Regions from separate parts of the Gracilibacillus xinjiangensis genome, predicted to be linked through region 1. Evidence: riboswitches for the same ligand, from Rfam matches in the RefSeq annotation. Region 1 holds a riboswitch; each other region holds the start of a gene.
What was found. Region 1 has a riboswitch for thiamine pyrophosphate ahead of thiW (energy coupling factor transporter S component ThiW). Riboswitches for the same ligand answer to the same signal wherever they lie in the genome.
Positions count from the first base shown of each region.

Region 2: another riboswitch for thiamine pyrophosphate. It lies ahead of ACFOY7_RS08855 (thiamine phosphate synthase); the one in region 1 lies ahead of thiW (energy coupling factor transporter S component ThiW).
Region 3: another riboswitch for thiamine pyrophosphate. It lies ahead of thiD (bifunctional hydroxymethylpyrimidine kinase/phosphomethylpyrimidine kinase); the one in region 1 lies ahead of thiW (energy coupling factor transporter S component ThiW).
Region 4: another riboswitch for thiamine pyrophosphate. It lies ahead of tenA (thiaminase II); the one in region 1 lies ahead of thiW (energy coupling factor transporter S component ThiW).

Region 1 covers NZ_JBHSDT010000004.1:486,079-493,739, forward strand. Annotated here, with positions in the region: gene ACFOY7_RS06555 (glycosyl hydrolase) at 1-2,510, shown strand, start outside; gene ACFOY7_RS06560 (sulfatase-like hydrolase/transferase) at 2,514-3,869, shown strand; gene thiW (energy coupling factor transporter S component ThiW) at 3,922-4,428, opposite strand; TPP riboswitch at 4,524-4,639, opposite strand; gene ACFOY7_RS06570 (ring-cleaving dioxygenase) at 4,776-5,750, shown strand; gene ACFOY7_RS06575 (alpha-L-rhamnosidase-related protein) at 5,986-7,661, shown strand, end outside.
Region 2 covers NZ_JBHSDT010000004.1:1,001,966-1,009,626, forward strand. Annotated here, with positions in the region: gene ACFOY7_RS08835 (ABC transporter permease) at 1-823, shown strand, start outside; gene ACFOY7_RS08840 (hypothetical protein) at 973-1,146, shown strand; gene ACFOY7_RS08845 (M20 family metallopeptidase) at 1,203-2,372, opposite strand; gene ACFOY7_RS08850 (ferritin-like domain-containing protein) at 2,478-2,924, opposite strand; TPP riboswitch at 3,076-3,176, shown strand; gene ACFOY7_RS08855 (thiamine phosphate synthase) at 3,276-3,902, shown strand; gene thiO (glycine oxidase ThiO) at 3,886-5,001, shown strand; gene thiS (sulfur carrier protein ThiS) at 5,019-5,222, shown strand; gene ACFOY7_RS08870 (thiazole synthase) at 5,225-5,995, shown strand; gene ACFOY7_RS08875 (MoeB/ThiF family adenylyltransferase) at 5,949-7,007, shown strand; gene ACFOY7_RS08880 (disulfide oxidoreductase) at 7,275-7,661, shown strand, end outside.
Region 3 covers NZ_JBHSDT010000003.1:62,160-69,820, reverse strand. Annotated here, with positions in the region: gene ACFOY7_RS03315 (organic hydroperoxide resistance protein) at 3-422, shown strand; gene ACFOY7_RS03310 (hypothetical protein) at 469-591, opposite strand; gene ACFOY7_RS03305 (hypothetical protein) at 619-918, opposite strand; gene ACFOY7_RS03300 (CynX/NimT family MFS transporter) at 988-2,169, opposite strand; gene lepB (signal peptidase I) at 2,353-2,901, shown strand; TPP riboswitch at 2,948-3,056, shown strand; gene thiD (bifunctional hydroxymethylpyrimidine kinase/phosphomethylpyrimidine kinase) at 3,153-3,968, shown strand; gene thiM (hydroxyethylthiazole kinase) at 3,970-4,773, shown strand; gene thiE (thiamine phosphate synthase) at 4,773-5,435, shown strand; gene ACFOY7_RS03275 (type 1 glutamine amidotransferase domain-containing protein) at 5,472-5,996, shown strand; gene ACFOY7_RS03270 (DUF456 domain-containing protein) at 6,140-6,622, shown strand; gene thiD (bifunctional hydroxymethylpyrimidine kinase/phosphomethylpyrimidine kinase) at 6,640-7,425, shown strand.
Region 4 covers NZ_JBHSDT010000001.1:279,641-287,301, forward strand. Annotated here, with positions in the region: gene ACFOY7_RS01295 (MFS transporter) at 1-604, opposite strand, end outside; gene ACFOY7_RS01300 (BCCT family transporter) at 833-2,386, opposite strand; gene ACFOY7_RS01305 (acetylornithine deacetylase) at 2,605-3,876, opposite strand; gene tenA (thiaminase II) at 3,869-4,570, opposite strand; TPP riboswitch at 4,679-4,778, opposite strand; gene ACFOY7_RS01315 (SDR family oxidoreductase) at 5,331-6,248, opposite strand; gene ACFOY7_RS01320 (hypothetical protein) at 6,385-6,555, shown strand; gene ACFOY7_RS01325 (spore coat protein) at 6,842-7,318, opposite strand; gene ACFOY7_RS01330 (hypothetical protein) at 7,434-7,631, opposite strand.

The sequences.
Region 1 (7,661 bases):
CGCATGAAAAGTACTTAGAAAAGGTCGGCAATCATTTTGGCAAAACGATTAAAGGGATGTTCACAGATGAAACACATTTATTGGGAGAACTCCCATGGTCCCCTCAGCTTGTCCCATATATTCAGGAACACTATGGCTATGATATTCGTGATCATTTACATAAATTACTCTTTGATGATGAAAATGCTGCCATGGTCCGTTATCAATATTATCAATCCATTCATGAAATGTTGAGGGACGTTTATCATAAACAGATCCATGATTGGTGTGAGACAGAAGGGATACAATATGTTTCCGAAGTGCCATCAGCAAGAATGTCAGCCCAAGTGTACAGTCATGTACCAGGAGGAGACAGTTCCCATGAGAAGCTCGGCCGGTCATTAGATTGGATTTTAAAAAGGTATTTCTTTAGTCTTCGTGCCAATCCGAAAATGATAAGTGCACTTAGTAATCAATTAAACCGTGACAGGGCCTTAATAGAATGTTTTCACAGTGTAGGCTGGTCGATGACAATGCAAGATGCCAAATGGATGATTGACCGAATGGTTGCGCTAGGGATAAACTTCTTTAATTTTCATGCCTTTTTCTATACATTAAATGGACTGGTTAAACATGATGCACCACCATCCCAATTTTTACAGAACCCATATTGGGAGCATTATCGCTTGTTAGGTGATTATGTATCAAGAATCAGCTATCTAATGAGCCAAGGAACGGTTGTAAGAGAAATAGCAGTATTGGATCCAACAACAAGTCTATGGGTGAAAATGGCAAATCCATTTATGAAGTTCTCTTATGTAGGAAATGATGATAAGGAAAAAGCACAATTAGAAAAATTAAAAAATACATGGCGTGATATTTGCCTAAGTTTAACGAAAAATCACCACGACTACGACCATTTAGATCCAGAGATTTTAGCACAGGCACAAATATCTGAAGGAAACATAGTGATTGGTAAAGCACGTTATTCAATCTTAATTCTTCCGCCGATAACAAATTTAGAGAAGTCAGCATGGCTTAAAATCAAACAATTTATGGAACAAGGTGGTGTTGTCATAGCGAACGGCTTATTACCATATGAAAATATTGAAAGTGACCCAGCAGTATTAACTGAGATGGAAACTTACTTTAATACGGATTCAATAGATTTGTTGGACTTTTGGCAAAATAGCAGTGATGATAAAGTGTTGGCACATTCGCAATATCATACTTATTTCATTAAACAAGGTAATGAAGAATGTGAGCGGTTACATGAAATTATTGAACAATTTCGGACAAACAAAGTTCAGTTTCGTGTAGAAGATGGTACGCAAAGTTTCCTTATGCAGCATCGACAATATGATGATGGATCAGATCTTATTTTTCTTACCAATCAGGAAAACGGAAGACACCGTACAACACTATACTACCAAGCAGGCTCAGTGGAAAAGGAGTTTCTAAAAGTAGATATAGAAACAGGTCAGGTGCAATCATTGCCTGTCACACGATCAGAAAATCGCTGGGAACTTCCACTAACTTTTGTACCATATCAATCTTATTTAATAAAAGTAATTGATAAGGAAGCAAAACAGGATAGCATACAAGAAACAGCCGGCCAATTAATCATTTTGGCAAAGCAAAAGAGCTGGGATTTAACATTAGATCAGCCAAATATATTAAGGTTATCCGATTTTGAAATGACGATTCATTATAAAGAAAATATAACAGGAACAGTAGAAGCGAAGACTTTTATTGACCAGTGTGAGGATCTATCCAAAACTTGTAATTTACCTGTTCAATTTTCGCAGATTTTTGGAACGCCGATGGAATTGAGTCTTCCATATCCGCTGAATGTAAGTTATGTGAAATTGTTTCAAATTGAGCAAATGTCTAGTGAATGTTTCCTATTAATCGATAAAAATGCTGTCTCTGACGGATTAAGTATTTATATTAATGATAAAAAAGTAAATTGGTCAGCATTCAACCAACAATTTTTCTATGATCATACCAATATCGTGGCAGATATTAGTGAACTAGTGAAACAAGGAGAGAACAGTGTAGAGGTAAAAGGACAAATCGAAAAAGATTGGGATGGCGTAGTCGATCCAATTTATTTACTAGGAGATTTTGGCGTTGTATATAGTGATACAGTACCTGTCATAACGAAAACCCCTGAAAAAACATCATCACTTAAACAACCATATGCTGGATTGCCGCATTATGCTGGAAGCCTTACTTTCACCAGCTCATTCGAGTGGAAAGGTGATAATAATGAAACATATCAATTACGGATAAAAGATTTAGATGAAGTGCATGATGCAGTCGAAATTTCATTGAATGGTATATCACTTGGTGTAAGAGCATGGTCACCATATGACACGATTGTAAAAGGTGATCAATTAAAACAAGGAATAAATGTACTAACCATTAAGGTGAAAAATACATTAGTCGGTTTGTTAGAAGGTAAGTATTTTGATTATGAGGAACATGTCTTAAAAGAGGTACGAACAGTCAAAAGGGAGGAGGAATAAGTTTTGACAGTAAATCAGTCCCCAAATGTTATCGTTGTATTTACTGACCAGCAAAGATGGGATACGACAGGTGTTCATGGCAATCCGTTAGATTTAACGCCAAACTTTGACCAAATGGCAGGAGAAGGAACACATCTGTATAATGCTTTCACTTGTCAGCCAGTTTGTGCCCCGGCTAGATCTTGTTTTCAAACAGGAAAGTTTGCAACAGAAACAGGCTGTTATCGAAATTCCGTTCCACTGCCTGATGATGAAAAAACATTAGCACATTACTTTAAGGAAAACGGTTACTACACTGGTTATATAGGTAAGTGGCATCTTGCTGCAGAAGAACCAGTTAGTCGAAAGAGACAAGGAGGCTATGACTATTGGCTTGCGGCCAACGGGCTTGAGCATACTTCTGAACCGTATAAAACAACCGTATATGATAATGAGCAGAATCCTGTAGAATTACCAGGTTATCGTGTTGATGCATTAACAGATGCAGCCATTCGGTTTATTGATGATAGGGAAAAGCAAGCAAACCCATTTTTCCTTTTTCTGTCTTACTTGGAACCACACCATCAGAATCGAACAGATAATTATCCAGCACCAGATGGGTATGAGGAAAAATATACAGCAAAGTGGATTCCGCCAGACTTGCAAGCATTGGGTGGAACAAGTGCACAACACTTAGGTGGTTATTATGGAATGGTAAAAAGAATTGATGAGGCATTAGGCAGAATTTTAGATACATTAAAAAGCCTGGGGATTAGAGAAGAAACGATCGTTTTATTCACATCAGATCATGGCTGTCATTTTAAAACGAGGAATCATGAATATAAACGGTCTTGTCATGAAAGTTCCATTCGTATACCAACAGCTATTACAGGTCCAGGATTTTTCCACGGTGGGAAGAAAAAGGAATTAGTCAGTTTAATCGATTTTCCGCCAACCTTGTTAGATGCTGCAGGGATTAAGGTTCCAGAGCAAATGTCAGGTCATTCTTTTCTTCCGTTAGTCAATCAGGAGGCTGGTGACTGGGAAAATGAAGTATTCATTCAAATAAGCGAATCACAAGTTGGGCGGGCGATACGGACAAACCGATGGAAGTATAGTGTTTCTGATCCAGATGCAGATAGAATATATGATGCTAGCTCGGATCGGTATGTTGAAGAATTTCTGTATGATTTAGCAGCAGATCCTTATGAGTTAACTAATTTAATTGGTTTCCGTTCCCACCAGAAAGTTGCAGAAGTCCTCCGGGGAAAATTACTAAAGAAAATTATACAAATGGAGAATGAAACACCTGTTATTCAACCTGCAGCTCCTAAGGAAAGTGGGCAAAGAGGAGTAATGGATGAAGAAGTTTGGCTTTAAATGAATGAATGGAAAGGCTGTTGATAAGTATAACACTCAACAGCCTTTTCTCTTAGGTCTTCGTTGACAAAGCATACTTGGATAAGCTAGTTGTTTTCACTCTGGATAATATCAGGATTCCAATAATTGCTCCACTTATACTGCTGACAAGGAAACCTGGTAAAAATGCTATGGCACCAACAGATGTGCCCATTAACAGGTAAGCGAAAGGAACGGATAATAATGCACCGATTATACCGGTACCAACAACTTCGCCAATCCCAGCCATTATTTTATTATTCGTAACTTTAAAAACTATTCCGGCTAATAATGCACCAATCATCCCCCCTGGAAAAGCAAGCAATGTACCTATGCCTAATAAATTGCGCAAAAGGCCGATAGCAAAAGCAATAATTACTGCAGGGACAGGTCCTAGTGTAACAGCTGCCATCACATTTACCGCATGTTGTACAGGGAAAGCTTTTGCAATTCCTGTTGGAAACCATAAAAATTGTGAACCTAATGTTCCTATCGCAACAAATACTGCCATCATTGTAAGTAATGTCGTTCTTTTTCTCATTTCGTTCCACCTTCCATCAATGTTTGGTTATACTAACATAAGGGAAAATTTAAAAAAACCAGATCTTTAATTAAGACCTGGCTTCGCATACAAATTGGTATGGACAGCTACTTCCCTCCGCTGGTATAAACCAGATCAGGTCTTAAGAGTTAAAAAGCTTGAAGCGCGCTTTTCTCTCAGCCTATGCTTATAGGCACCCCTAGTAGTAATCATATTTAACTTAAAGAAAATTCTAACATACAAGAAGTAAATGTCAATAATATGATTGTTTTGAATTCGAGATAATAATAAGGTAAAATAAATAGATACTTAAAAATATTACTTCTTTAGAAAGAGGAGGATCATTGATGGAGCTTAAAGGTTTGCATCACGTATCTGCCATAACAGCCAATGCGAAAAATAATTATGATTTTTATACCCAGATATTAGGATTGCGTTTAGTCAAGAAATCTGTCAATCAAGATGATACGAGCATGTATCATCTGTTCTATGCAGATGAAATAGGAAGACCAGGAACTGATTTAACGTTTTTTGAGATAGTGGGTGCAGGGCATACGTATCCAGGGAACAACAGTATCTCCGCTACCTCATTAAGGGTGCCTGATGATGATGCATTAGTCTATTGGATAGATCGCTTTAATGAAATGGATGTAGAAAACAACGGAATAGAAGAACAATTTGGGAGAAAAGTAATTCATTTTAAAGATCATGAGGACCAACGACTAGTTCTTGTTTCCGATCAAACGAATGAGGGTGTCGCAGGTGGGATTCCTTGGTCTAATAGTGTTGTGCCAAGAGACATGGGAATTACAGGACTTGGACCAGTGAAATTAACCGTTCCTGATTTAGAACCAACTGAGCGGATTTTAACAGGTGTGCTGAGCTTTCGTAAAACAGGAGAATACACTTCACCTGTAACAGACATGCCAAAGATTCAAGTATATACAACAGGAAAAGGTGGGACTGGTGCAGAGTTACATGTGGAAGTTCGGCCACACTTACAAAAAGAGCGTCCGGGCAGAGGCAGTGTCCATCATGTTGCATTAAGAGTAGAAGATGAAGTGGAATTAAATGAATGGAAAAAGCGTATCAGTCAAGAACGCTTACCAAACTCAGGGGTTGTTGATCGCTATTACTTCAAGTCATTATACTTCAGAGAACCTAATGGTATTCTTATTGAATTGGCAACAGATGGTCCAGGGTTTGCCACAGATGAAGATATCGAACATTTAGGTGAACAAATTGCTTTACCACCATTTTTAGAGCGTGATCGGGAAGAAATTGAAGCAAAATTAAAACCATTAGACACAAAAGAGAAATAGTATAGGAAGAAGAGAAATGGTTTGTTCTCTGTATTTTAGCACCTTCTTTATCCAGGTGCTTTTATTTTTGGGAAAATCATAAATGACACAGTGGTCTTACTGCCGAACTCCTTTTTCCTTCGCATTGCAAAAATGTATTAATTACGAAAAAAAGTATAATTGTCAAAACTATGTGGATTAGTTAGAGTGTAATGTAAGCGCTATCTAATTTGGGAACGAGGAGGTATTTATTTAAATGGAAGAAATTGCATCAGGTAAAAAGGATCCACGAGTGCGTGAATATATAACACCGAAAAATATTTTGTGGAAAACAGATAGTAATCAGTCGAGAATAGATAATGAACAATTACTGTTAGAGGATAGAGAGTCACAGGTATTAATTACGCCAGAGAAGCCCGTTGTAATGAGCCATGAGGGCAGTTCACCGGCAATCCTTTTAGATTTTGGTGTTGAACTGCATGGAGGTATTCAATTAGCGGTGTGGAACATTGTAAAATCTGGTGAACTAATAAAAAGTGCGAAGGTAAGAGTGCGGTTTGGTGAATCTGCAATGGAGGCAATGAGTGATATTGGGGGGAATACTAATGCTACCAATGATCATGCAATGAGAGACCAAATCGTTGATATAAGTTTTCTGGGAATGAATGAAATTGGCAATACAGGCTTTCGTTTTGTAAGAATTGATTTACTGGAATCTGATTGCTTTATCCAGATTAATACAATCAAGGCTATCTTTATTCATAGGGACTTAGAATTTCAAGGCTCTTTTCACAGCGATGATAAGCTTTTGAATCAGATTTGGCAGACAGGTGCCTATACAGTTTATCTAAATATGCAGGAATACCTTTGGGATGGGATTAAACGAGACCGAATGGTATGGATTGGTGATATGCATCCTGAAGTATCAACAATACAGGCTGTTTTTGGAAACCATCAGATTGTTCCAGAGAGTTTAGATTATGTAAGGGACCGCACACCATTACCGCAGTGGATGAATACATTTCCCAGTTACTCTGCGTGGTGGATTATTATTCAACATGATTGGTTTATGTATACAGGTAATGTAGATTATCTAAAGGAACAGAAGAGTTATTTAATCCGTTTGTTGGACCAAATGGGGGAACATATCGATAAGGACGGCCGTAATACAATGCCAAACCCATTTCTTGATTGGCCCTCTGTACATAATGAAGAGGGTGTTGCAGCAGGTGTTCATGCATTATATGTACTAGCAATCAAAAAAGGTGCCTTTTTATGTGATTATTTGGAAGAAACAGAGGCAAGTCAACGTTGTCATCTCTATTTAGCTAATTTAATGAAAAGAAAGGTATACCATGGAAAGAGCAAACAAGCAGCAGCAGTGTTGGCTCTTGCAAATATCATTGATCCAGAAAAAGCGAGTCAGGAAGTGATTGCTGTTGACGGGGCGAAAGGGATGTCTACATTTTATGGCTATTATATCTTATTAGCGAAAGCAATGGCAGGAGAGATGACTGAAACGCTCCGAATGATAAGGGAATATTGGGGCGGAATGCTGCAGCTCGGTGCGACAACATTCTGGGAAGATTTTAATATGGAATGGCTCAACAATGCAGCGAGAATAGATCAACTGACACCAAAGAACAAGATTGATGTCCATGGTACTTATGGCGATCATTGCTATGCAGGTTATCGTCACAGTTTATGTCATGGCTGGGCATCCGGCCCAACGGCTTGGCTTTCGCGTTACGTGTTAGGAATTAAAATAGTCACTCCTGGCTGTAAGGAGATAAAAATTGATCCATCGCTTGGAGATTTACAATGGGTGGAGGGAACTTTCCCTACACCCTATGGAGCAATCGATGTAAAGCATGAAAGGCAATCAGATGGCAAGATAAAATCAACCATCGAAGCGCCTGATGAAGTACACAT
Region 2 (7,661 bases), 520 kb from region 1:
AGGAAATACTTATGGGTTACTTTTATTAATACTATTGATTGTAAAAGGGTGGAGCTTAACCGCCAATTGGTGGATGTTAAAAGTTCGTGACAATTCAATGAGAACAATGGATATCATTGTCCGCTATTTACTGATCAGTGCATTAATCTATTTTTTTATAAAACAAGAAACATTGCTGTTGATCATTGTTACAGTATTGTTAATGGTTATATTCTCCTATAATTTAGCCCTGTCAAAGAGGCAAAAGGCGATCAATTGGGAATTATTAATTGAGCGAGATTATTTAAGAATGCGGTCATTTTACCGTTTGGCTAATATGTTTACAGATGTACCGCATTTAGAAACTTCTGTTAAGAAACGGACGTTTTTTGCTCGTCTTTTAACAGGATCTGTACCATTTGATCAAAAAAACAGTTACACTTATTTATTCCGATTAACAAGTGCAAGAAGTAGTGAATATTTTGGTATCTATACCCGTTTATTAATAATTGGGGCATTGCTGATTTTCTTTGTTCCAAATATATGGCTTAAGCTTATCTTTGCTATTTTGTTCAGCTATATGACCATTATCCAACTAATGCCACTATGGAAGCATCATACAACAATTCTTTGGCTCGATTTGTATCCTGTCTCGCGAAAAGTCCGTCAACAGGAGTTTGTTAAATGGCTTCAACAATTAATGGCAGTGCAAATGTTATTGTTTGCGATTTTCTTATTAATAGTAGAAAGTTACTTAACGGGCGGATTAATGGTAGTTGCTTCAATCATCTTTACTATTTTCCTTATTCCGAAATATGTTCATACAAAGATTAATCGAAGATAAAGAGGGATGAAACATAACAAAAATAGAAAATCTAACAACCGAACAATAAATACACAAGTATATATCACTCACTAATGTACTAATATAGATAATGCTAGCTCACCGCTGGGGAAAATACTCGCTTTCCGTGGGCAACACCTCAGCTTTTAATGGTTTACAAGACGAATAAGTGGAACAACGATCATCCTGTAAAGACGGCATCACGTAAGGTAAGTTTAGGTTTGGTCATCCATTCCATAGAAAGTCTCTCTTCTAAAGCAGTAACCTGGCATATAGAGGATGATAGATCCTGGAAAGCAAATAATCCGGACAAATTCAGTTGAACCGTCCGGATTATAGTATGGATTAACTCCTTTTGCCAGCCTCTTTTGTAGCGGGGTTAGAGTAGATTAGCTTCCATTACTGTACTAATTAATGTTTTGGCAGCAATCTTCATCGCTCTTTCGTCAAAGTCAAACATTGGATGATGATGTGGTACAAATTGGTCTTTTTTTTGAGCACCAGTAAAGAAAAATGCCCCAGGTCTTTCTTCTAAATAATATGCAAAATCTTCACCGGTCATACTCGGAACACTCATTTCAGCGCTGTTTACTTCTTCCAAATTTTCCGCAGATTGAATAATTAGTTCCGCATGGATGGAGTGATTGACAACAGGACGATAGCCTTTTTGATAATCAAATGTATAATCTGCATCATAGCTTTGGCATGTGCCTTTAATTATCTTTTCCATTTCAGTAATAATCAGTTGTTGTAATTCTGGATCAAATGTTCGGACCGTTCCTTCCATTACTGCTGTATCCGGTATAACATTATAGGCGTTCCCTGCATGAAATTTGCCGATAGAAAGAACTGCAGTAGTCAATGGATCTAATTTTCGACTAACAATCTGTTGTAAATTAGTGACAAGCTGTGACCCAATGACGATGGGATCTTTCGTCTGATGCGGGATTCCTCCATGCCCGCCATTCCCTTTTATCGTAATGGTAAACTTATCCGCAGCCGCCATAAAATTTCCTGGTGCTGTTTGAACAATTCCATAAGGAGTGTTTGTCCAAAGGTGTGTACCATATACATAATCTACTCCGTCCAGGGCACCATCAGCAATCATTGGCTGAGCACCGCCAGGAGCTACTTCTTCTGCATGTTGATGAATAAATATAATCGTGCCGGGAAGTTGTTCTTTATATTTATTTAGTACTTTCGCAATAGTTAGTAATGTTGCGGTATGACCATCATGGGCACATGCATGCATAACCCCTTGATTCTTTGAGCGATAAGGGACATTTTTTTCGTCTTCTATTGGAAGGGCATCAAAATCCGCTCTTAGAGCAATCGTTTTACCGGGTTTAGCACCAACAAGTTTTGCAACAACACCATTGCCTCCAACACTTGCCCGGAAAGGTATGTTCAATTTGTTGTAAAATTCCTGAATATATTTGGCTGTTTTGTATTCATGGAAAGACAGCTCGGGATGCTGGTGTAAATATCGGCGGATTTCAATCATCTCATCATAATTATTATCTATTTCCTGAAATAATTCGTGAAGCATGGTTTCCCCTCCTTTTTCGAGTAATTATAACATAGCGGGAAAAAGAAAACAGACTTCCAGATTGTACTGGAAGTCTGTTTTCTATCTATAAATAATGGGAGAGGGTTAGCTAAAAAATGATTTGTCTGAAAGTAATCTTGCTGTTTCTTCTTTATGGTGTGTTTCATCTGCAATCATATCATCTAATTTTACAACCAGTTCTGTAAATCCTAATTCTTCTGCTTGTTTTTTACGTTTTTCATATCGTTCAATTGTTTCTGTTTCCGCTTTTAGTGTAGCTTCTAACATTTCCTGTACATCCGTTAATTGTTCTACTTTTGCAGGAGTAGTTGTAGGCGTTCCACCTAATGTTTTAATCTTATCTGATAAGTATAAAGCGTGTCCGATCTCATCATTAATTTCATCTTCAAAAAATGGTTTTAATAATGAGCGGTATAGTCCTGAAACCACTGATGCGTGATACGTGTACATGATAGTTGCAGCATATTCGTTTGCTAAATCAACATTCAATCCATCTAATAACTGTTGCAGTTTTTCTTGATCTTGTGCCATTTGTAATAACATCCTTTCATTATTTTCTTTCTAATATATATCTTCCCATATTCGAGTAAAATAAACATTTGACATGAATAGATATTGGCGGGAATTCCAATTATATGTTATGCTGTATATGTAAGCGATATATCCTTTAATTGAATAATTGATTGAACACTAGGGGAGCCTTATGCGGCTGAGACGAATTTATTCGGACCCTTTGAACCTGATCTGGTTAACACTAGCGGAGGGAAGTGGTGGAACAAGTGAGTACTTTACTTATGAAATCATAACACCACTCTTCTTTACTGGAAGGGTGGTTTTTTTCTGCCATTTTCCTCACTATATGGATGGATTGGAGGTTTTGCTATGAAAGGGATTCACCTGATCACGAATGGAAAATCAACAAAAAAGGAACTAGCACAATTAAGAACGATGCATCATTATTTTGATTATATTCATGTAAGAGAAAAATCAAAAACTGCTGCAGAACTAATGCAAATACTTGATTTCTTAGCAGGTATCGGTATCCCATTATCTAAAGTCATCATAAATGATCGAGTTGACCTTGCTGTGATGAAAGGGTGTACTGGTGTTCAACTAGCTTACAATAGTCTGCCGGTAACATTAGTGAAAAAACAATTTCCAGATTTAAAAATAGGTAAATCTGTACATTCAATCGAAGAAGCTTGGAAAGCGGAAAAAGATGGTGCTGACTTTATTTTATATGGACACATCTACCACAGTAAATCGAAACAAGGAGTAAAGCCTAGAGGAATTCAAGCATTACAGCGTGTTGCAAAATCTATCTCCATCCCAACAATTGCAGTGGGAGGAATCCATCCAGAGCAAGTGGAGGAAGTCTTGGGTGCAGGGGCAAAAGGATTAGCGATGATCTCCGCTTTTTGGGAATCGCCTGCGCCTTTGCAAGCGGCAAAGGCTTATTATGAAAGATTCAATCATTGGGAGGAGGAACATTTTGAGAGAACATTATGATCAAATTGTTGTAGGTGGTGGCGTAATTGGTTGTTCGATTGCTTATCAATTAAGCAAAAGAGGATATCGGGTCCTGGTAATAGAAAATGATGTAATCGGAAGTGGTGCATCAAGTGCTGCTGCAGGTATGTTAGGAGCACAGTTGGAATTCTCTTCAGATAGTGCATTATTTCACTTTGCAAGACAAAGCCGTGCTTTTTTTCCTGAATTGTCAAGGGAATTAGAAGAAGCGAGTGGAATTAATATTGGATTAATCCAAAAAGGAACGATGAAGTTAGCATTTACTGAGAAACAATTGATTGAATTGAAAGAGATTGCCAGGTTTCAAGGAAAAGCTGGTGAGTCAGCTCTTCTCCTTACCCAGAAGGCTGCGTTATTAAAAGAGAGAAGATTAACAGGAAATTTCCTTGCTGCTTTATTTTTTCCTGATGATGGTCAGGTTTCTGCCCCTCAATTAACACTAGCTTTTGCTAAAGCTGCACGAAACCATGGAGCAGTGTTGTTAGAACATACCCAAGTTAGTGAATTGATCGAACAGGAAAATGGCCTAAAAGGTGTAAGAACAACAAATGGTCTATATTATTCTGATCAAATAGTGATGGCAACAGGTAAAGATACAACCAAGTGGTTACCTTATGATTTAGCTATTACTCCTGTAAAAGGGGAATGCATTTCGGTAAGACCAGACCAGCCATTAATCGAAAGTACGATATTCTCTGATGGATGCTACTTAGTACCAAAAAATGATGGCAGCATTATCATCGGTGCTACATCTCTTCATGGTATTACAGATAAAACGGTTCGTGTGAAAGGTGTACAACAATTACTAACAAAAGCAAGGAAAATTATCCCTGCTATCGAACATGCACAGTTAGAGCACTTCTGGGCAGGAATTCGACCACAAACTAGCGATGGTTTTCCTTATATAGGAGAGGTGCCTGGCAGGGATGGAGTATATGTTGCTGCAGGGCATTATCGCAATGGCATCTTGTTGTCACCGATTACAGGAATGATGGTAGCGGATTTAATCGAAGGAAAAGCAGCTGCTAAATATGCTGCAAGCTTTGCTCTAAACAGAGTGCAGCGAGCATTTGTGTAAAGGGTGTGTTATCGAAGATGAAGCTGATTATTAATGGAGATCCATTAGAATTGCAAACAGATGTGAAAAATATAGAAGAATTAATCACAGCTTTAGGCCTAACTGACAAATCATTAATTGTAGAACACAATCAAACCATATTAAAAAAACAAGATCATAAGAAAGTAAGTGTCTCAAATGGAGACCAATTAGAAATCGTACATTTTGTTGGAGGAGGATAATCATGTTAAAAGTAGGGAAATTTCAGTTCACCTCAAGATTATTGTTAGGAACAGGAAAATATCCGGATTATGAGATACAGAAAAAAGCTGTAGAGGTTTCCGAGACGGAAGTATTAACCTTTGCTGTTAGGAGAATGAATATCTTTGATGCAGAGCAGCCGAATTTCTTAGAAAAAATTGATCTGAAAAAGTATCGCTTTTTACCAAATACAGCAGGAGCAAAAAATGCTGAAGAAGCTGTTCGTATTGCGAAGTTGGCTGATGCGTCCGGATTGTGTGACATGATAAAAGTAGAGGTAATTGGCTGTGATAAAACATTATTACCAGACCCTGTTGAAACTTTAAAAGCGACGGAAATTTTACTGGAAGAAGGATTTACGGTATTACCATATACTTCTGATGATGTTGTTTTAGCTAGAAAGCTTGAAGAACTAGGTGCACATGCAATTATGCCTGGAGCTTCCCCGATTGGTTCCGGCCAAGGCATTATTAATCCATTAAATTTAAGATTTATTATCGAACAGGCAAATGTACCTGTCATTGTTGATGCAGGGATTGGTTCTCCTCGTGATGCGGCTTATGCAATGGAATTAGGAGCAGATGGCGTGTTATTGAATACTGCTGTATCAGGTGCCGATGATCCAGTGAAAATGGCAAAAGCTATGAAACTGGCAATTGAAGCAGGAAGATTAGGATATGAAGCTGGCCGAATCGGGAAGAAGCAATATGCCATCGCAAGCAGTCCTCAGGAAGGGATTAGTGTTGGTGGATAATCGTTATCATAGACAAATATTGTTTGAGCCGATAGGTAATAAAGGGCAAGCGATGGTGGAGAATAGTCATGTACTGATTATTGGTGTTGGTGCACTTGGTTCAAGCAGTGCAGAAATGTTGGCGCGAGCGGGTGTTGGTAAATTAACATTAATTGATCGCGATTATGTTGAGGCAAGTAATCTTCAAAGACAGCAATTGTTTACAGAGCAAGATGTGGAACGGCAAACACCGAAAGCAATTGCAGCGCAACAAAGACTGAAACGGGTAAATTCAAGTATTGTGATTGAAGCAATTGTAGAAGATGCTGGTGTAGATGAACTGGAGAAGATTGTACCGCAAGTTGATCTAATCATTGATGCAACAGATAATTTTGACACACGATTAATCCTTAATGACATTGCTCAAAAACATAAGAAACCGTGGATCTATGGTGGATGTGTTGCAAGTTATGGTGTTACTTTTACCATCATACCTGGCTTGACACCATGTTTACATTGTTTGCTTGATCATATTCCTAATGATGGTGCAACATGTGACACCGTGGGGATTATTAGCCCTACAGTACAAATGGTAGTTGCCCACCAAATGACAGAAGCGCTAAAAATTTTAACCAATCATTTAGAAGCATTATCAGGAAAATTAACCGGATTTGACTTATGGAAAAATGAACGAATGGAGTTAGAAGTGAAACGGTTAAAAGATGATCAATGCCCTTCATGTGTACTTGGAGAGTATCCAAACCTCTCTTACGATGCCCAAATGAAAACAGCTGTTTTATGCGGTAGGGACACTGTCCAAATTAGAGGGAATCATCGGAGAGAGATGGATTTGGATCAACTAGTGGTACATATTAACCGTCATTCACCAGTCAATGTAAGGAAAAACGCTTTTCTTATTTCTTTTGAAGTAGACAGTTATCGAATAGTTATTTTTAAAGATGGCCGTACTTTCATCCATGGTACGAAAGATATTGTTAAAGCAAAGAAAATCTATTATCAATATGTAGGTTAAGAAGGGGAGCAGCTCATAGGGTTGCTTCCTTTCTTTGTGAGATTAATAGTCTTTCTATGTAAATGTTGACTGATAAGCCTTTTACCATGCATATTTCTTTGCCGTTCTATTATAGAACAAAGCGAATGTGCCTTTTTGCATCAAAGTAATTAAATCTCTCGAGTAGTGAAATTTGACGAAACTGTGAAACATATTAGTTAAATGTCTCATATGTTTGTTTTTATAATTGATCTATGTATAATAAAATGGTGGAGGAGAGGTGTATAAATGGATAAGAAAAAAGAGACGTTACTGTTTATTGCATGGGCGCAAAGTTTAGTCGCGATGTTAGGCAGTTTATTTTACTCAGAAGTACAAGGATATATACCGTGTGAACTATGCTGGTATCAAAGAATATTAATGTATCCACTTGTATTGATTTACGGCTATGCCCTTTATAAAAAGGATATTCGCTATGCTTTTCCCGGACTTATAATGAGCGGAATAGGAATTGGTGTATCTACTTATCATTATCTTATTCAGCAAGTGCCGAGTATGTCATCAGCAGGGGATGCTTGTGGACTAGTTCCATGTAATGGAATTTATGTGGAGTTCCTTGGATTTATAACGATACCGTTCCAGGCACTTATCGCATTTATCGTAATTTTTGTTATA
Region 3 (7,661 bases), on a different contig from region 1:
GAATGAGTAACGTACTATTTACGTCAAAAGCAACAGCAAAGGGTGGACGAGATGGCCATGTGAAATCTGATGATGGTATTATCGATGTTAATTTAATCAACCCTGCAGGTGGTGGAGAAGGACAAGGGTCGAACCCTGAGCAGTTATTCGCTGCAGGTTATTCTGCTTGTTATGATGGGGCATTGAATCTAATGGCATCTAAGCAGAAAAAGGAAATCGATTCTACAATCACTGCTGAAGTTAGCTTGTTAAAGGATGAAGCAGATGGTGGTTTCAAGATCGGTGTTGTACTAAATGTGGAAATTAAAGGTGTTTCCCAAGAGGAAGCGGAAGAATTAGCGAAAGCAGCTCATGATTTCTGTCCATATTCTAAAGCTACTAGAGGAAATATTGATGTAGAACTAAAAACAAAAGCAGTTTAAACGTTTAAAAACGCACACCATTTTAGGTGTGCGTTATTTAATCAACTTATTTTACTCGATTATGAATTAGATCTTGAAATGCGTGAAAGATTTCAATACCTTGATAGACTGTCACAGATAATGCTGTTATGGAGAACATAGCGATCATTGCGATACGAAACCAGATCATTTGTATTCCTCCTCTCCTCTATTTTTATTACTGATGGGAGAGAATCAAATAATTTGACTGGTAAAATCTCGCTGTTAATGTCCTTTGTATAAATAAGTAGTGGATAATCAAGCTTTGGTAACAAATTGCTACAACCAGCAGTAAGATAATAGGTATATAGTTATTTATATATTTATCAGAACCATTGTTTGTTGGGTGTAATTCTTTGTCTTGTATATCTTTTACTGTTTTCAGATTTACTGCATGTTCTGTAGAATTATTTTCATATAGTTGGGCTGGTGCGAAAATGATTAGAAATATAAGTGCCAGGGCAATTAATTTCTTCATTTCTTTGCCCCCATTCTAAATAATTAAGTAAGTATTCATTATATGCCTGAAAGGAAAAAAAGTAAATAATTATAATACATATTTGTTCCGGCTTGCTCCCACACCAAAAGCAACCATAATAAGTGAGACCAGCAATATAAAGGTAATTGCCGAATTCCAGTTACCTGTTAGGTCAAACATAAAGCCAATAAAAATAGGTCCGATTGATGCCAGAAGATAACCAAATGATTGAGCCATTCCAGACAATTCTGCCGCTTGTCGAGCGTTTTCTGTTCGTAAACCTAATAGTGCAAGTGCTAAACTGATACTTGCTCCAAGAGCGAATCCGATTAATGTTATTAAGAGTGTGATTAAAGCAATGGAAGGATTGAAGTGCAATCCGCTGTATCCAATAATGGCACAGGCTCCGAATACATATACAACAACTTTTTGATCTTTTAATTTGCCAGCAATAATAGGGGTTAGGAAAGTCGCTGGTAAGCTGATCAATTGCATGTATGCAACAAACCATCCAGCTGTTGTCACATCGTATCCCTTCGCTGTTAAGATCTCAGCTAACCAGGAGATGGTCACATAAAATAAAAAGGATTGTAACCCCATAAAAAAAGTTACTTGCCATGCAATCCCTGAACGTAATAATCTCTTGCCGCTTGGTTCGAATAATTTCACCTCATGTTCTGCTGGTGAGTTTCTCATAGCAACAAGCCAAATGATAATACCTATAACTGTAATAATACCCCAACTAGCCAAGGTAATATTCCACCCTAATCCGTAGTCAACTGTTAAGGGTACAGAAAAACCTGATCCGAAAGCGGCAAAAATAGACATAGATGTTGTATATAGTCCTGTCATTAAACCGATTTTCGTTGGGAAGCTTCCTTTAATTAAGCTCGGCAGAATAACATTGATAATCGCTATTCCTACACCTACTAATGTTGTGCCAATGTATAAAAATAGTAAAGTAGCAAGTGATCGGATTAAAATGCCGCTAAGTAAAATAATTAACCCATATAAGAGTGCTTTTTCATTTCCGGTTTTGTTTGCAATTCTAGGGGCAATTGGTGATATGAAGGCAAATGCTAATAATGGCAAACTTGTAATCAAACCTACATTCCAATTATCAAGAAGTAGTTCATCGCGAATAATTCCAATAATAGGCCCTACAGAGGTTATTGCGGGTCGTAAATTAAATGCAAGAATAATAATTCCTGTTATAAATAGACTGTACTTCCATTTTTGGTTGGTTGGCATATTTCTGCTCCTTATTTCCTGTTTTTTGCTCGATTGTATTGTTTAGATAATTTAAATACACTATACAATATAAATTTATGTTAAAATAAGTAAGTGGATAAGACTGAGCTGCAATGCTTATAAGAATAACATACTCCAATTATTTAGGAAATTTTTTGATATCATAGTGAAAGAAGGTAGACAATGGATAATAAATTTGTTGCTGAATTATTGTCATGGTTGAAAGCATTATTGATTGCTGTGGTCATTGTGTTATTGTGCCGTCATTTCTTGATTACACCATCAATTGTGAAAGGTGAATCAATGTTGCCTAACTTAGAAGATGGCGACAGGATTATCTTAAGTAAAATCAGTCAAATCGACCGCTTTGATGAGATTGCATTTAAAGCACCAGATACAGACGATAATTATGTCAAAAGAGTAATAGGTTTCCCTGGTGATACAATTGAAATGAAAGATGACCAATTAATCATTAATGGGGAAACATTTGAGGAAGAATATTTGGATGAACATAAAAGTAATTTAGCTGAAGGTGAAAAACTGACACCAGATTTTACTTTGTATGAGTTGACTGGGGAAGAAGTAGTTCCTGAAGATACATTTTTTGTATTAGGTGATAACCGTAAAGTTAGTAAGGATAGCCGCTCATTTGGTTTTATTGATAAGGATTCGGTAATCGGTGATGTCAAAATGCGTATTTGGCCACTAAGTTCATTTGGACTTATTAATTAGTTCACTTGATAATTTAAGTTTCTGCTTTAATTGGACAACTAAATATATAATCCGCTAGGGGTGCCATTCGAATGGCTGAGATGAGAATAGTGTTTCTCGATCCCTTTGAACCTGAACTGGTTAACACCAGCGTAGGAAAGTGGGATAGGTTAAGAAGAATAGAGCATATTCATAGAACCGTTCCATTTCCAATGGAACGGTTTTTTCTTTTTAAGATTTTGATTGGATTAGAAATTAGGGGAGGTTTTTGTATGAAAATAAGAAGTGCACTTACTATCGCAGGTACAGACCCATCAGGTGGTGCCGGAATTCAAGCCGATTTGAAGACATTTCAAGAGAGAGAAGTGTATGGAATGAGTGTGATTACCTCTGTTGTTGCCCAAAACACACTAGGTGTTCAACAAGTAGAGCACTTGCCTGTCTCTTTTATTGAAAAACAATTTGATGCAGTGTGGGAAGATATCAAGCCGGACGCTGTGAAGACTGGTATGATTTCAACAATTGAAATGATGGAGCTAATTGCTGGGAAATTAAGAAAAGCAGATGTCCCGTATGTAATTGATCCTGTAATGGTTGCTAAGAGTGGGCACACATTAATGGAGGAGAAGTCTCGATCAGTTATTCGCAATTTACTTATCCCATTATCAACAGTTGTCACTCCAAATGTCCCGGAAGCGGAGTTCTTAGTAGAATTTCCAATCAGTACACTTGAAGACGCGGAGAAAGCAGCGAAATTAATTGTTAAAGAGCTTGGAGCAAAAGCCGCTGTTGTAAAGGGTGGTCACCTTGAAGGTGATGCAAAGGATGTGCTTTTTGATGGGAAGGAATATACGTATTTTACAACAGAAAGGATCGATACACATCACACGCACGGCACAGGCTGTACGTTTTCTGCGGTTATTACAGCAGAGCTGGCGAAAGGTAAGTCTATTAAACAAGCAGTAGAAATAGGAAAAGGATTCATTACTGATGCAATTAAATATTCTTTACAATTAGGAAATGGAAATGGACCAACTAACCATTGGGGATATCGATTAAAAGGGTTACCGAGTCAGGAGGAGAAATAGGATGACATATTTTTTAGATAAAATAAGAGAGCAACAACCATTAATCCATAATATCACTAATTTAGTTGTTACTAATTTTACTGCAAATGGATTATATGCATTAGGTGCCTCGCCTGTAATGGCAAACGCAAGAGAAGAAGTGGAGGAAATGGCTAGCATTGCAAATGCATTAGTGTTAAATATAGGGACACTGACAAAAGAACAAGTAGAGGCAATGATTATAGCGGGGAAGGCAGCGAATAAAGCGGGAATACCTGTTGTGTTAGATCCGGTTGGGGCTGGGGCGACAACATTTCGAACAAAATCAGCACAGACCATTTTGGACCAAGTAAAGGTAAGTATCATACGGGGAAATGCGGGGGAAATTGCTAATTTGGCGGGCGTTTCTGCAGAAGTGAAAGGTGTCGATGCATCGGGGGACTTTGACATGGAAGAATTATTGCAAGTGGCATACGAGCAATTACATATACCGTTAGCGATTACTGGGGCATTAGACTTCGTTACAGACGGAAAAGATAAAGCAATTATTTCGAATGGTCATCCATTATTGACGAAAGTTACGGGAGCCGGATGTTTACTGTCATCGGTTGTTGCTGCATTTCTGGCTGTAGAGAAAGAAACTTTTAAAGCAGCGACAAGAGCAATTAGTTGTTATGGTATAGCTGCAGAGGAAGCTGCTTCAAAAGCTAGTCTACCTGGTGATTTTCAAGTCGAATTACTTAATCAACTTTATGCAATATCTGAAGATGTATTAAAAAGCAAGGAGAAAATTTTAGTGAGTCGATTAGGAAGTGGTCACGCTTGATGAATCCGGAATTACTGCAAGTATATTTCATTATGGGTAGTAATAACACACAAAGAGATCCATTAATCGTTTTAGAAGACGCGTTAATTGGCGGTATTACTCTTTTTCAATTTCGTGAAAAAGGAAAAGAAGCACTGACTGGAAAGAATAAGCGAAATTTAGCTATTGAAATGAAACGATTATGCCATAAATACAATGTCCCTTTTATTATAAACGATGAAGTTGATTTAGCTCTGGAAGTAGAAGCGGATGGTGTCCATGTCGGCCAAGACGATGAGCCACTAGTCGATTTAAAGAAAAGGTGTCCGCAAGATTGGATTTTTGGTGTTTCGGCAACGAATGAGGCAGAAGCTTATCAAGCGATGCAAGATGGGGCGGACTATATTGGGGTAGGCCCCATTTATGGTACCCAAACGAAAGAAGATGCGAAACAACCGATTGGAGAGGAGGGATTGGCTTCCATTCGGTCAATAGTTGGAGGGATACCCGTTGTGGCAATTGGCGGGATTAAACTTAGCCATGTTTTTCGCCTAAGAAGAGCGGGTGCAGATGGTGTTTCTGTTATTTCTGCTATCAGTCTGGCAGAAAAACCAACCGAAACAGCAGAGCTTTTCCGAAAATATGCTGAGTTCATGCCTTCTTATTCGAAATGTATGCAGTAATTTTGATAAACTATAAGAAAAGGAGGTATAAACCCTATGCGTTTAGAAGGAAAGAAGGTTATTGCATTATTGGAGGATGATTTTGAGGATTTAGAATTATGGTATCCTGTTTTACGTTTGCGTGAAGAGGGGGCTGCAGTTGATTTAGTTGCAAAAGAAGCCAATAAGAAATATATTGGGAAATATGGTGTTCCAGCCGAATCTGACTATGCATTTGCCGATGTGAACGCTGAGGAATACGATGCTGTTTTGGTTCCGGGCGGATGGGCACCGGACAAACTTCGCAGATACCGGGAAGTGTTAGAGATGGTGCGAGCTATGGATCAAGCGAAAAAGCCGATCGGGCAAATTTGTCATGCAGGCTGGGTGCTGATTTCCGCCGGTATTCTTCGTGGAAAGAAAGTAACCAGTACACCTGGCATTAAAGATGATATGACAAATGCGGGATCATTATGGTTTGACGAAGCGGTAGTTGTTGATGGACATATCGTTTCAAGCAGAAGACCACCTGATTTACCACCATATGTAAAAGCATTTGCTGATATACTGGCAGAAAAATAGTTCAAAGAAGGGCCTTGCAAAACGCAGGGCTTTTTCTGTTAGTTGGCTTATAATTATGATAAAATTTTAATATTGCCTGACTGGTGAAGCAATCTTTCAGATGAAAGTAAAACTATTTAGAGCAGACTTAAAGGAGATAGTGAATGGATATTTTATGGTGGCTATTAATTATCGTGGCTTTTGTTTTATCTTTTGTTGGAATTGTGTTTCCGATTATCCCATCTGTCTTAGTGCTGTGGATTGGCTTTTTTATTTATCAATTTCTCCTTACCTCAGAAAATATCGGGTGGGTCTTTTGGATTGCAATGGGAATATTGACAATAATCCTAATTGCTGCTGATATAATTGCTAATAGCTATTTTGTTAAGAAATATGGCGGCTCCAAATGGGGGGAGCGGATGGCGGCAATAGGTGTAATCATTGGTTCCTTTATTATTCCGCCATTTGGGATAATTGTGGTTCCGTTTCTGTTGGTATTTTTGTCAGAGATTATTCAGCAAAAAGGAGCTGATGAGGCGCTGAAGGCAGCGTTTGGCTCATTGTTAGGCTTTTTAAGTGGAACAATTGCTAAAATCGTTATACAACTTGTAATGATTATCTGGTTTTTTATAGCTGCAATGTTTTAACAACGAGGTGTTGTCAAGTGAAACGAGTGTTAACTATTGCGGGTGCAGCTGCACAAGGAAGTGCGGGTATACAAGCAGACTTGAAAGTTTTTCAGGAAAGAAAGGTTTATGGAATGACAGCAATAACAGCAACAGTGGCGAATAACTCCAAAACAAAACAAGGAATATTTTTACGGTCTATAGAGGAAATTGAAGCACAAGTATATGCGGCGCATGAGATGGTTGGAGTGGATGCAATGAAAACGGGTATGCTCTTCTCCAAAGAGATCATAGACCGTGTGGTCGAGCTTTTAAAGGAGTTCTCTGCACCTGCGCTGGTTGTAGATCCAGTAATGATAGGGAAGATGGGCTCCCAGCTCTTAGCAGATGATGCAATTGAAAGTTTAGTAAGAAATTTAGTGCCTTTAGCGACAGTGATTACACCTAACCGACTGGAAGCTGCTCGTATGTTAGATGATAAAATACCTGAAACAAAGCAGGAATTAGCTGAATATGCGAGACGTTTATCAGATTTAGGAGCGAAAGCTGTGATAGTTAAGGGTGGAGTAATTAACAATAAGGCAATAGACGTACTGTATGATGGGGAGGAATGCATATCGATCGAAGAGGAAGCGATTGATACGATCCATACAAGTGGTGCGGGTTGCAGTTTTGCTGCATGTTTAACTGCAGAATTAGCTAAAGGGAAGTCGTTAAGGGAAGCTGTGAATATTAGTAAGACATTTGTTCATCAAGCGATCAAGGATAGTTTATCGTTTGGAAAAGGGGTCGGATCTGTAAACCATGGAGCCTATCGAAGCTAAAAAAAATGGCAGCTAACAATGTATGTTTGCTGCCCAAAGTAAAGATAGAACAAATAAGATAGACTAAACTTAACATTATATAAAGAAATGAATAGCTATGCAGGCTATTCTTTTTTTTTATCATGTCAAAATGTTAAGTTTTATAACATGAAGTGTTATATACACTATCATAAAACATGCTTTAGAAAAAATCAAGGGAAAATGAAACTTCCAACAATTTTTATCGTATAGATTAG
Region 4 (7,661 bases), on a different contig from region 1:
GAAATATAATATGTTTCAACACAGCTTTAGAAGAATAACTTGTCTTTTCTGCAGAAGGTTTTTCTATCCTAATCTCCCGAATACCAAATAAAACAAAACAAGCAGCTGCAAACAGTGTAATTGATGTCAATTGAAATGTAGCCGGATAGCCTATTAAATCGGCTAAAACCCCACCGAACAATGGCCCCAGCAGGCTCCCTGTTACATTACCTGTCTGCAATGTCCCTAACACTTTACCTGCAATATGTTTCGGTGTTTGTGTAGAAATAAACGCTTGTGACATGGAAATAAATCCGGAGAAAAAGCCCATAAAAAATCGCAATAAAAAAAGTTGATAAACATTTGTCACAAACCCCATAAAAAACACACAAATACCAAGGCCGAACCCTGCTATAATTAGAAATATCTTACGACCATGCCGATCGCCAAACCTCCCCCAGATTGGTGATACTATAAATGCAGTAAAGAAAGTAATCGCAAAAACCCAACCAGACCACTTTTGTACAAATTTATCAGAATGATTGCCAAATGTTTCGATATATAAGGATAGGAAAGGTATTACCATCGTCATACTTGCTGCAATAAAGAAGTTTGCGAACCACATGATCCATAAATTTCGTTTTGCTAATTGTTCTTGATCTAAAATGGTTAACCCCTTCTTTGTTTTCAATTTATTTCGATACCCTAAATATTAGGATACGCCTCTTATTGCCACAGAGGAAATAAAATGCACACATCGTATTGTTGACTACATGGAAGGAATATATCTATTTTTAAAAAAGGAGGATCATTATTTAAAAAGATCCTCTTTCTATTTCTATTCTTCCTTTAATTATTTCCTAATATTGTATAACCACGCTTTATCCTGATCCATCATTTTTTTCGCGGCATAAATTGTTAGAAACTGAATAATAATAATAGGTAATCCCATTAATCCTGAGATCACTTCAAGCGGAGCTAGTCCCCCTGCCTGCATTAATATTAATGCAAGTACTGTAATGATCGCTGCAACAATGATTCTTAAATTACGTGAGGGTTCATATTTACTCATATCTCTTTTACTTGAATATGCTGCAATCGTATAAGTAGTGGAATCCAGCGTAGTTGTTAAGAAAATCATGGATACAATTACAAATAAGATGATAATCAATCCAGACATTGGAAGTGTTGATAATATGTCTGGAATAACATTGACTGGTTCTGTACTTTTCACAATATCTAATACGTTCACTTGACCTGTTAAATATCTATGAACACCCAACCCACCTAAAATTCCTGTAGCAAGCCATGACAGCATAGTCGGTGCTAATAAATAAGTCAGGATCATTTCTTTTACAGTCCGGCCTTTAGAAATTTTGGCTGCAAATATACTGTGAAGCATTGCCCATGTTGCACTGTATGCGAACCAGAATACCATGTGACTTTGTATGTGTGTCGTTGATTCCAAAGCAACGGAATCTGTATAGAATGATAATTTAAAATAATTACTGAACAGATGTCCTACTGTATCAGTAAAATAATCGAGAATAAATATTCCTGGGCCAACAATCAGGATAAAAATAGCCAGTCCAGCCGCTAAATACATGTTAGTTGTGCTCAAACGCTTGATCCCTTTTTCAATACCTAAATAAGCGCTTATAGAGAACAATACTACCCATATAATTGTAACTGTCATTGTTAACCCGAACGTAACATCTGTATTCATCATTCTGGAAATGTTAGAGGTAATAATAGGTGTGCCAAGCCCTAATGTAACGGCAGCACCTGACAGAATACTCACTAGAAATAATACATCTAAAATTTTTCCGCCGATTCCATCTGTAAAGCGATCGCCAAAAATAACTCGACATGCTTCAGATATTCTCATTAATGGCCGTTTTTTGACATGAATAACATACGCCATTGCTGGTGCTGCCATGACAAAAATCGCAAATGTTTGAAAGCTCCACAGGAACATGCTGTAAGCATTGCCCCATAATAAGGATTGGTCTGAACCTTCAGCTAATCCAAACGGAGGGTCAATAGCCACTTGTGTCCATTGCACCATCCCTGTTCTCATAATAGTCGAACCGACCCCCATCGCAATTAGAATGGAAGCATACCCAAATAAAGAGAGCTTTGGTTTTTCATTGGGATCACCTAATACTACTTTCCCATACTTTGAGAAAGATAAATAAAGCCCTGCACCTAATAAAATAATCGTATACCAAATATAGCCCCAACTAAATCCATCCACAATATTATCGAAGATCACATTTAATAGTTCCAAAGATTCCGCTTCGTATAAGGAGAACGGAATAGAAATAGCTATAATAAAAAGAATTGATGGCAAGAATATGCGAAAATCAATTAATTTCCAACTATCAAAAATACCCTTTTTATTCATTGGATTTCCCCTTTCTGTAAACTGTGTATTTATCAAGAAAAAATGCTCTGTCATTAGACTAGTTAACTGATACCACGTCTTTTAAGTTTGTAAACAAAAAAGAAGACGACCAATAACGACGATCATCTTCTTGAAAAGCAGGAATGGTTTGCTTAATCATTTGACTTATTTTCTAGATTACACATGTTATCTCGATAAACCCTGTTTTGTTGCAAATCTCACATAATCTTCGGTTTATTGCACCATTCTAAAATAAATGTAAGCAATGTTTTTGTAAAAGTTAATAGCTCTTCCAGTTCTACCTTTTCATCAACAGAATGGGCTTCTTCTAATTTCCCAGGACCATAAATAGCAGTCGGGATCCCTGCCTCATGGAACCAGCCTGCATCAGTAACTGATTTAGACATACCGATTTCTGCAGGGCTGTTTGCTATCCTTTCATGACTTTGTTGGAGAAGTTGAATAGCTGGGTGTTCTTTATCAATATCAGCAGAAGGAAAAATTTCACCACGATCCTCAATCATCGATCTTCCCCCCCACCGAAATTGAAGGGGGTTCTCTGTGAACCAGGGATCATTCCCTATCGATTTGGTTAAATGATCTTCTATTTCATTAACTACAGTTTGATAGCTTTCATTCGGATAGAAATGAACGGTAACCCATAAGCTACATTCATCTGCAACAAATGCTGCATGTCTGCCCCCTTCTATAACTGCTGGGTTAATGGTATTTGTACCTCGTTTAAAACCGGGATAGCTTTTCAATTCCGACCATTGTCTCTCTAAATCTTGCAAACTAGCAATAATTTGCATCATCTTCTCAATCGCACTAGCACCTTTATTAGGGTTTTCTGATTGGTTTAAATCTGCCCTCATTGCGTCATGAAACACTTCTTTACTCTTTACAGTGATCCATCCAGTAATAACACCACCTTGTCCTTGAATTTGACAATCACTACTATCAACAACCAGCGCAAAATCTGATCTGTAACCTTTCTCTATACAAGATAACGTACCTGCTTCTCCCGCCTCTTCACCGATAACTGTCTGGATTTGCAGATCTCCATTTAAGGATACGCCTTGCTCATTTAAAATTTTTACAGCTAACAATGTTGCAGCAACTGCACCCTTCATATCCGCTACACCACGACCATAAACATAACCGGATTTCTCGGTTAATTCAAACACGGGTACCGTCCAATTCGCTTCATCTCCCACTTCTGCCACATCAATATGTCCATTAATTACCAGACTGTTGTACTCCTTTTTATTTTTCCCCTCCTTCATTGCAACCAGATTGGGGTCATTTGGGAACACATCCCAGCTAGTTGTAGTAAATCCTTCGTTTTCTAAAAAGTCGGCAATATATGTTTGAAGTTCTCCTGTATTTCTAGCAGGTGGACTAACTGTTGGAAAGCTAATTAAATCTGCAAGAATTTGCTTTAATTCATCCTGATACTCATCTACTAAGTCTACTGTTAGATTAGCCAAACTGTTTCTCCCCTCTCACGTTTACTGGCCATTGCTCTTTTTTCTCAACCATATTCCAAAACATGTATTCAAATTGGCTAGTTCTAATGACAATCTCCTCTAATCTTTTTAATTCTCGTTCTGATTTTCCTTTTGCTTGTTGATTCATTAGTCTTTTGCACTTTTCAGCTAATTCTGTAAATTCATCTGATGCATACATATTCACCCAGCTGCTGTAGAAATTGTCATCTAATGCCCCAGGCCATTCAGCGAGTGATTTACCAATAAAATTATAGCTCCACTCACATGCAAGAACTGCTGCTATTACATTTTCCACTCCACCTCGTTGAGATACATTTAACATATAACTAGTGTAAGCAGTAGTAATGGCGGAAGGTTCTGTTGTCTCCAGTTCTTCTGCTGTAATACCAAAGTCCGCTGCATAATTACGGTGGAGGTCCATTTCCATATCAAGTACACCATGCAGTAATTTTGCAAAGACAGTCATTGTCTCCAAGTCTTCTGCTTTCGCACTGCCTAATGCAAATAATCTAGAATAGTCGATTAAATATACATAGTCCTGTTTTAGCCAATGCTTGAATTTCTCTTGGTTTAATGTCCCTTCTCCAATCCCCTTTACAAAGGGGTGTTCCAAATAACTCTTCCAGATTGGTTCGACACGTGTCCATAAATGTTCTGTAAATAAGTTGCTCATTATTTCCCTCTCCTTTTTAAAAAGATTTACTAGAGGAACAAAAAACCCATCACCAGTTAAGGAGATGGGTATAGCATTTAAACTACAGATTTATTGTTACATCCATAATTATTTGCCACTCCACTTCCCTACGCTAGTGTTAACTAGATCAGGTTCAAAGGGTCGACCTTTCATCTCTCAGCATTTACATGCTCCCCTAGTAGAAACTATATTTAATTGTTAATTATTAGTATAAAGGATAAGCAATGGTAATTCAAATCCCGCTGCGGAATACGTAATAGTTGAATAATGAGGTAAAAGATTGGATAAACGAGTATAACCCCTTCGAAAAAGCTCCAATAGCATTTCCTTTTATTTTGTCACCAATATTTAGCTTTTCAAATTCCGCTTTGGAGATTTCAGCTATTTCTTAATGGTAACTTTCGTCAAGGCAGCCTCCTCAAGTACAGCATAATAAGTAATTCTTCCAAAAAGATCATTAAATACAGTTTTCCCCTCCACTTTCATCTCTGTCTGTCCTTTTCTTGATTTCTTACCAGTTCAGCTAGTTCCATTGATTCATTAATCCAACAAGATAAAGGCAACAAATATAACAAAACCAGTGATATGTAGAAAAAGTCATGCTAAAAATTCCATTAGAAATCTCCTTTAGCGATGATAATTAATAATTATATAACTGAACAGGGATTTAAAACTCCCATTGGAAATTAGCACAGTAAAGACTGTTCTCTACTGAGCTATTCCAAACGGAGATATTACTTCACCCAAAAACCTGCCCACCATTCACATGCAAGGTTTGTCCTGTTACAAAACGGGAGTCATCTGAAGCAAGATATACAAAGGTTGGGGCAAGCTCAAATGGTTGACCATCACGGTTCATCGGATTAAGCGCAAGACTAACTTGGTCAGGGGAAAAGCTTGATGGGATTAATGGTGTCCAAAACTTCCCAGGTGCAACGGCATTTACTCTGATTCCTTTTTTGACCAGGTTCCTCGCAAGGGCCCGTGTAAAACCGATATTTGCTCCTTTTGTAGCCGTATAATCGATTAATTGTTCGTTCCCTTCAAACGTAACTACAGAAGAGGTATTTATGATCGAACTTCCCGCACTTAAATATTCTAGCGCTTTCCTTGTTGTATAGAAATGGGAATATATATTCACTTTAAACGTATCATCAAACTGTTCGTCAGTAATATCTTGCAAATCTAATTGTTGGAATTGGATTCCTACATGATTGCAGAGTATATCGAGTTGCCCAAACTTTTTGACAGTGCTTTCCACAATAGCCTGACACTGCTGTTTTACTCGCAAATCCCCTGGCAACAGTAAACAACCTTTCCCTATTTCTTCAATTCTGGCTTTCGTACGATTGGCATCCTCATGTTCATCTAAGTAGGCAATCGCTACATTGGCTCCTTCCTTAGCAAAGGCAATCGCAGCTGCTGCACCTATACCACTATCACCACCTGTAATAAGGGCAACTTTCCCCTCTAGCTTCCCACTCCCTATATAGTTAGGATTTTCAACAATCGGCGCCGGTACCATTAGTTTCTCTACTCCAGGCTGTCTATATTGACGTTGCTCCGGAACCGTCAAGGCAACCTCTTCATATCGCGTTATTTCCCCGTAATTAGGATACATTGGATAATAATCAGGATTTAGTCTTTTTTCAGACATTGTTAAATACCCTCCTCCACTCTTTTGTATGGATTACTTTATGTTTAATAGGCATCCGCCGTGTTTGTCCCATTTAAAATAGATACTGGCTCGAATTTCACATTGGCGCATATTTTAATAAGTGGAGGTGATAATTATGGAATATTACTATAATCCAAAAGTACACTATTTATTGATGAATGAATCCTTCGGAAAAGACACCATTATATATGATCATAATAAGAAGCCATTCTACGGACCGAAAATTGGACTTAGACCGCCTTATTACTGTAACCCGCGTTATGAGCAAAACTATCCGCTAATTTAATTAAACTTCATGGGTCTGTTTTCCCCATCGTCCGTTCCCTTCCATTACGGTAGCTATAATTCCTGGTATTTCCTGATTCACGAAATACCCTATGTGATATTTTCCAGACGGTTACTCACGTTTATTAACAAAATCATACTCTTTTTTTACTAATTAAGAAAATATATGTAAATATTTTACCCACCTAATTATCCAGTTGCATCTTCCAAAATAAGGAGGCCTCCGCTAAGTGGAGACCTCCTTATAGGAGATAAACAAATTATTAGAGATAAAAGATTTGAGATACTTATAAAATGTCCAGGCGGGCAACCAATGCGAGTAATACTTGTAATAACACTTGTGCGTTTACTGCAATATCAGTGTCAGTTGTTGTGATTTTTACCCCTCTAGAATTTTCTACATAAGTTTGTTGTTTATTCACTTGACTAGACTTAATCTTTTCATGGAGATCTTGGGTAATTCTTTCCGCCTTATCACTGTCCGCAATGGAAATACTAATGACCAAAGCTATAGCAGCTTGGAGTCCAACCTGTACATTTAGTGCAGCCTGCGTATCCGTTGTAGTGACTTCCACATCACATGAATCTTTAATAATTATCGACTCAAAAGATTCCTGTACAGTTTTGATTTCTTGATTTGCCTCTTGAGTATCATCACTTTGATCGAATGGATGGCACATACTAGTGTCCAATGCATTCCACCTTTTCGTTTGCTTACTATTTCTGCCTGTATAGTAAACAGGTCTTCCATTAACGTACTTCATTTCTGTCATAGTAACACTCCTTGTCATTTTATATAATTAATATATGTCGGTATAATCTTATTGCAAAGGCTACTTAACTAAGGATATAAACAAATATTTATTTTTAAGAAAGTAATTACTTTTCATTATTTTCTTGTTTCGATTGCAAAGATTGCACACTCTTTTTTAATTCATCTACAAGATTTTTTAACTGTTCCCTGTCTTCTTCACTAAGCTTTTGACTATCTAATTGAACATTGTGACGTTTCAGAGTTGTTCCAACAAGCATATCGATAATTTTCTCCGATGTTTCTTTAAAATTACTGTCGCTCACCCAATTCACCTCCCATAATTGAATGAATTA